Regions from separate parts of the Streptomyces sp. NPDC005262 genome, predicted to be linked through region 3. Evidence: riboswitches for the same ligand, from Rfam matches in the RefSeq annotation. Region 3 holds a riboswitch; each other region holds the start of a gene.
The links. Region 3 has a riboswitch for cyclic di-AMP ahead of ACFYP5_RS27715 (C40 family peptidase). Riboswitches for the same ligand answer to the same signal wherever they lie in the genome.
Positions count from the first base shown of each region.

Region 1 (2,256 bases), on a different contig from region 3:
TGGTCGGGCTCAACCAGGCGGACGACCAGCCGGTCAACAACATCAAGATCGGTGTGAAGCTGGCGGTCCTGGTCGTGATCCTCGCGCTGGTGTACGTCAAGCGGGACGAGGAGAAGGTCGAGAAGGGCGTCTTCGCGGCGGTCGGCGGGCTGACGGTCGCCAACATCTTCATCGCGACGCTCTGGACCTGAGCCGGCCGCTGCCGCCCGGGCCGGTCCCTGTCCCTCATGGCGCGAGCCCCCGCCGGATCCTTCCGGCGGGGGCTCGTCGCTGTCCGGGGCCGCGGCTACGCGGGCCGCACGCTGCCGTAGATGGGCATGTAGTAGATCGACTCCTCGCGGACGTTCGCGCCCGGCTTCGGAGCGTGGATCATCATGCCGTCGCCCTTGTAGATGCCGACGTGGCTGATGTCGTCGTAGAAGAAGACGAGGTCGCCCGGCTGCAGATCCGCCGTCGCGATCCGCGTGCCGATCTCCACCTGGTCCCAGGTGGTGCGGGGGATGTCGACGCCCGCCGCCTTCCAGGCGGCCTGGGTCAGCCCCGAGCAGTCGTACGACGAGGGACCCGTCGCGCCCCAGACGTACGGCTTGCCTATCTGGGCTCGGGCGAAGGCGAGGACCTTGTCGGCCTTCGTGGTGGCGCTGCTGTCCGAGCCGGTCCCCGTGCCGGCGCCCGTTCCCGTGTCGCCGCCGGATCCGGCCTGCTGCGCGGCCTCCTCGGCCTTGCGGTCCGCCTCGGCCTTGGCGGCTGCCTGCTGACGGGCCAGCTCCTCGGCCTTGCGCTTGGCCTCCGCCTCTTTCTTGCGCTCCAGCGCCGCGAGCCGCGCCTTCTCCTCGGCCGTCAGCTTCGACAGCATCACGCGGGCCTCGCCCAGCTTCTTCTGGACGTTCTCCTTGCTGGTCCGCAGCGTGGCCTGCGACTCGGTGAGCGTCTCCAGGCTCTTCGCCGCCTCGGCGCGCTTCTTCGACGTCGCGGCCTGCTGCGTACGGAAGTCCGTGACCGCCTTCTGCTGCCGGCCCGCCATCCGGGCCATCAGCTGGTTCTCGTCGAAGTACGACTGCGGGTCATCGGCCAGGAAGAAGGTGGCGCTCGGTGCGATGGAGCCGGTGCGGTACTGCGCCGCCGCGTAGTTGCCGAGCTCCCTGCGCGCATCGTTCAGCTTGTCGGCACGCTTTGCGACCTCGTCCAGCAGCGCGTCGACCTTGCCCCGCTGTGCGGCGGAGGCCTCCTTCGCCTGGTTGTACTGCTGGGTCGCGGTACCCGCCTGCCGGTAGAGGTCGTCGACCTTCTTCTGTACGTCCTCGATGCTGGGCTTCGGCGAGGCCGGGGCGGCCGTGGCGCTCTGTGTGGAGAGCAGCGTCACACCTGCCAGGGCGGCCGTCGTGAGCCCGACGGCGGGCGTGGTGGAGCGCACCCGGGTGCGCGGTTTGCGATGCGACGCCAAGGCCGGCATCTCCTTCCGTGGACCGCCTACCGGGTTAGCTGTCGGGTTCGGGCGGAACGGAAGGCTGCCCTACGGTCCGTATGTAGAGATATGGACCGATTCACCCCGGTGGTGCGTGTGGGTCCCCGGTTCCGAACTCCCGTGAGGGCAGGCCGGATTCGGCGTGGGAGCCCGCTCGGCGTGGTTCGCCTCAGGGGGTACGGGCCGCCCGACCGAGCACGCTAGCCAACCCGTGGTGCTGCTGTGAAGGTTGATGTTCGATATGCCCGATACATTTTCGTGACCTTGGCGACAGGGACGGGCGTGCGGGCCGGGCGCCCCTCTCTTCGCTTACGCGGTGTGGGTGCGCGGTCTCCGTATGTGCCCGTGCGCCGGGTGCGGTTCGCCATGCGGCCGCACGGTGTCGGTGCGGCGGCCTAGACTCGTCAAGCGATGAGCAGCCTCTTTGACGACAGCTTCCTGGCCGGCCTCCAGCACTCGGAGGAAGAGCCCCCGCCGCCCCCCGAGGACTCCGCACCCGAGGCGGTGCCGGAGGACCTCTTCGCGGGCGTGTTCGACGCGCCCCCGCCGCCCAGGGACGCGTACTACCGGGACGGCGCCCACCGCCCCGTCATCGACGCCGCCGCCCTGCTCGACGGGTTGAACACCGAGCAGCGCGCCGCCGTCGTGCACGCAGGGTCGCCGCTGCTCATCGTCGCCGGGGCCGGATCCGGCAAGACCCGGGTGCTCACCCACCGCATCGCCCATCTGCTGGCCGAGCGCGGGGTGCACCCCGGCCAGATCCTGGCGATCACCTTCACCAACAAGGCCGC
Region 1 is NZ_JBIAKK010000001.1:803,807-806,062, reverse strand. It holds gene ACFYP5_RS03530 (hypothetical protein) at 1-191, shown strand, start outside; gene ACFYP5_RS03525 (NlpC/P60 family protein) at 287-1,453, opposite strand; cyclic di-AMP (ydaO/yuaA leader) riboswitch at 1,452-1,618, opposite strand; gene pcrA (DNA helicase PcrA) at 1,877-2,256, shown strand, end outside.
Region 1: linked by a shared signal. The riboswitch ahead of ACFYP5_RS03525 (NlpC/P60 family protein) and the one ahead of ACFYP5_RS27715 (C40 family peptidase) in region 3 are both predicted to bind cyclic di-AMP.

Region 2 (2,256 bases), on a different contig from region 3:
CAAGCCGTTCGGATCAGGCCTGATCGGATCCGATCAGACGGAGATTCCGTGCGAAGCCAGGAAGGCGACCGGGTCGATGTCCGAGCCGTATGCCGGACCGGTGCGGACCTCGAAGTGGAGGTGCGGGCCGGTGACGTTGCCGGTGGCACCGGAGAGGCCGACCTGCTGGCCGGTGGAGACGGTCTGGCCCACCGAGACGGAGAGCGCGGACAGGTGGCCGTACTGCGAGTAGTGGCCGTCGGCGTGCTTGACGACGACCTCGTTGCCGTACGCCCCGCCCCAGCCGGCGGTGACGACGGTGCCGGAGGTGATCACCTTCACGCTGGTGCCGGTGGAGACCGGGAAGTCGATGCCGGTGTGGCTGCCGCTGGACCAGTTGGCACCGGAGGCACGGTAGTTGGTGGTGTGCTTGCCCGGGACCGGGGCGACGTAGCCGGAGCTGCTGCTCTGGGCGGGCGCGGGCTTGGTGGCCACCGGAGCCTTCGACGGGGCCGGGGCGGCCGGCGTGGTGCCGGTGGCCGCGGCGGGGCCGCCGAGGGTCAGCTTCATGCCCGGGAGGATCAGGCTCGGGTTGCCGCCGATGACCTCGCGGTTGTCCTGGTACAGCTTCTCCCAGCCACCCTCGACCTTGTTGTCGGTGGCGATCTTCGACAGGTAGTCGCCGGCGACGACGGAGTACGTCCGGGTCTCGGCCTGCTTCGCGACCGGGGCGGCGGGGGCGGCGTGCGTTGCGGCGGCGGAGTGCGCGACGGGAGCGGCCTGCTCCGCGGCGTGGGCACCGGTGGCACCGAGCAGCGGGAGGGCGATGACGGCCCCGCCGGCGCCGGCGGCGGCAACGCCACGAGCGATGGTGCTGGACTTCGGACGACGGTGCTTACCCGATATGGGCATGAAGAATTTCCTCTCCGGCGCCTACGAGGTGAGCTGTCGGGTTCGGACTGGAGATGCCCGGTCGCATGAAGTGCGACTTCACCCCGAGCCGGCCGGATTTCTCCGGTCGGCGGCTTACCTGGTTCCCCCGCTCCTGCCACACGATGAGTGGGTGCGAATTCCGGTCGGCGGCAGGATTAGGCGGTCCGTCCGGATTGACGGTGACCGTAAACGAATGAGGACGAGCAGAACAAGCCATCGGTTGCGTGCCGGAATCCGCGCCGGGAAATCAGCGCGGAATTCCGGTCACACTCCGTGGATTAAGGATCTTGGATTTCCGCGCCGTGTACGGATTAGCCTCCCGCCGCACCAGCACACACCGTCACCGATATGATCCCGCTCACGAGATGACCCCCATCTCCCGCATAAAGCAGGGCATGTTCGACTAAATACCCCAATACGGACATGTCATGAACATCATTCGCGACGGAGCCTCAGCACCTTCGCGTCCAGATCCCCCCGCAGGTCGGTGTGCAGTCCCTGATGCAGCAGCACGGAACCGTGGTGGACGGCCCCGGTGTCCGAGCAGGTGTAGGTCGCCGTGGGGTCGAGCCCGCGCAGCCGCAGGACCGGCGGCAACTCCCCGTACCTCTGCGCCTCCAGCCACATGAGCACCACCGTCTCGTCACCATGCGTGTACTGCACGGCGCTGAGCCCACCGCGCGGCGCACGCAGCCGGTACAGCGCGCCGTGCTGCACCACCGGGCGGATCTCCTTGTAGAGGTCCACCCAGCCCCGGGCCTCGGTCAGCTCCTCGTCGCTCCACTCGGTGAGATCTCCGCCGACCCCGAGCACCCCGGCCATCGCGCTCACGAAGCGGAAGCGCAGCGAGCTCACCCTGCTGTTGAGCTGGACATTCGGGCTGTCGGTGACCCAGGCGGCCATCACCCGCGCCGGATGGATCTGTCCGAAGCCCTCCTGGATGGCGAGCCGGTCCAGCGGGTCGGTGTTGTCGGAGGTCCACACCTGGTCGGTACGGGCGAGGATGCCCAGATCGATCCTGCCGCCGCCGCCCGAGCAGGACTCGAAGGCGACACCGGGGTGAGCCGCCCGCAGCCGGTCGATCAGCGCGTACAGCGCGTCCACATGCTCGATCCAGAGCTTCTGCGGATACTCCTCGCCCGGCCAGCCCGCATCGGTGAAGCAGCGGTTGAAGTCCCATTTCACATAGTCGATCGGGGCGGCGGAAAGCAGGGAGTCGAGCTGCTCCCACAGATAGTTCTGCACATCGGTCCGGGCCAGATTGAGCACCAGCTGATTACGGAACTCCGTACGGGTCCGCCCGGGAAAGTGCTGTACCCAGTCCGGATGCGCGCGGTACAGGTC
Region 2 is NZ_JBIAKK010000003.1:688,305-690,560, forward strand. It holds gene ACFYP5_RS13085 (peptidoglycan DD-metalloendopeptidase family protein) at 34-891, opposite strand; cyclic di-AMP (ydaO/yuaA leader) riboswitch at 895-1,055, opposite strand; gene ACFYP5_RS13090 (alpha-galactosidase) at 1,348-2,256, opposite strand, start outside.
Region 2: linked by a shared signal. The riboswitch ahead of ACFYP5_RS13085 (peptidoglycan DD-metalloendopeptidase family protein) and the one ahead of ACFYP5_RS27715 (C40 family peptidase) in region 3 are both predicted to bind cyclic di-AMP.

Region 3 (2,256 bases):
CTGATCGCGCAGTTCATGTACCTGGAACACGCGGCGCCCGACCGCCCCGTCTCCCTCTACATCAACTCCCCCGGCGGCTCCTTCGACGCCATGGCAGCGATCTACGACACGATGGAGTACCTCACCTGCGAGGTGGAGACCTTCTGCCTCGGACAGGCCGGTTCCAGCGCGGCCCTGCTGCTCGCCGCGGGCGCTCCCGGCCGGCGGCACGCCCTCCCCGGCGCCAGGGTCGTCGTGCAGCAGCCCGCGCTTCCCGAGCCGCTGCAGGGCCAGCCGTCCGATCTGGAGATCGAGGCACGGGAACTGATCCGCATCCGTGAGCAGCTCACCCGCCTGCTGGCCCGTCACAGCGGGCGAACTGCCGAGCAGATCGCCGCGGACATCGAGCGCGACCTCATCCTCGATGCCCCGGGCGCCAAGGCGTACGGCCTGGTGGACCACGTACTGGAGAACCGCAAGCCGTCACTCCCGCCGAACGGCGCGAGGTGAACACCGGATGCAGCCACCGGAGTTCCCGCCGCTGCCCGCACTGACGCGCGCCGAGGGCGAGTTCATCGACCGTTATCTGGAAGTGCTCGACCAGCTGGGGCGGATCAACCCCGCCCACGACAGCGACACCTACGGCGCGCTGCGAGCGGCGCAGGCACTCGCCTCGCGGGCCGTCGCCCTGCGCAACGCACTCGCGTTGATGCACGAGCGAGGTGAAGCACAGATCCACGCCGCCACCTTGGCGCGAGCGCTTCGCGTCCTGGACGGGGAGCGTCGGGCCCGGCGGGTCACCGTGCCCCCTGCCCAGACAAGTTGATCAACTCCCTTCCGCGACACGCCCGGCGGCCTGATCAAAATTCCTCGCTCGTTCGGCGTAGGAGATCCCCCGCGCGAGGGATTGTTCAACTTGCGCCTCCAGCGTGGCCGGTGAACGGAGTCTGCCATTCCGCCGCTGGTACGGGGCCGGTCGGGGCGACCGGGTCGGGTTCGCGTAACTACCGTACCCACCCGTACGGATCAATCACGACAAAACTTCCATATCGCTTCCAATCCTAGGAAATCCGGCACTCGGTGAGTCAAGATCCGTGAGACGACAAGCCCCCGCCACCGCGGCGGGGCGGTCCGGGTGGACGCCGAGTCCTGCCGCCGCCCGGATGCCTGGTCGACGGAAGTGGATCGGCAGGAGTGGAGGACCCGAGCACAACGGGTCGACCGGACATCCGGTCGACCCTCGGGGTGAAGCCGCCGAGTGCGGCCGGGCAACTTCGCCAGCCCGAACCCGACAGGTCATCCTTCACAGGCGGCTGACGAAGGGTTGCGCATGACTGCGCAGGTTCATGTCCCGTCTCTGCTCACCCGGGCCGGTACCGCCACGGTTCTGACGCTCGCCGCCGTCGGCGGCTCCGCGATCGCCCCCGGCGGTGTGGCCGAAGCCCAGGCCGCGGCTCATTCGACGAAGGCGCTCAACATCGTCGCGTCGAAGAAGGGGTCGCCGTACCGGTACGGGGCCACAGGTCCCCACCGCTTCGACTGTTCGGGTCTGACGATGTACGTGTTCAAAAGGGTGGGCAAGAAGCTCCCCCGCACGGCCCAGCAGCAGTACAACAAGACCCGGCACATCTCGGCCTCGCAGCGGCGCCGCGGCGATCTGGTCTTCTTCCACTGGGGTCGCAGCGTCTACCACGTAGGGATCTACGCCGGTAGGGGCAGGATCTGGCACTCGCCGAAGACCGGTGCCGTGGTGCGGCTGGAGAAGATCTGGACGAGGAGTGTCTGGTACGGACGGGTCCGCTGACCCCCGCCTCTTCCGCCATGCAGGTTGCCGGTCACCTCCGCCCGTCAGTGCAGCAGGGGGCCGGTGACCAGCACCAGGCCCAGCGCGGTGAGCGCCGCGCCGCTGCCGCCCTCGATGGCGCGGGCGGCACGCGGCCGGCGCAGCCACCGGCCCAGACGGTCCACCAGGAGCGCCACGGCCGGGAACCAGATCAGCGCGAGCAGCACGACCACGGTGGCCAGCAGCAGGGTCCGGGACACGGGCGGCTGCCCGTCCGGAACGAACTGCGGCAGCAGGCTGAGAAAGAGCACGGGCGCCTTCGGGTTCAGGGCGTTGGTCAGAAAGCCCTGGCGCAGCGCGCGTCCGTATCCGGTCACGGAAGGCCCACCGACCCGCCCCGCGTCCGGTCCCGGGTCCGAGCCCCCGTCCGTGGTGCGGCGCCGTGCCGCGTGCAGGGCGCTGATCCCCAGGTGGAGGACGTACGCCCCGCCGAG
Region 3 is NZ_JBIAKK010000013.1:113,544-115,799, forward strand. It holds gene ACFYP5_RS27705 (ATP-dependent Clp protease proteolytic subunit) at 1-489, shown strand, start outside; gene ACFYP5_RS27710 (hypothetical protein) at 497-805, shown strand; cyclic di-AMP (ydaO/yuaA leader) riboswitch at 1,110-1,306, shown strand; gene ACFYP5_RS27715 (C40 family peptidase) at 1,310-1,783, shown strand; gene ACFYP5_RS27720 (LysE family translocator) at 1,828-2,256, opposite strand, start outside.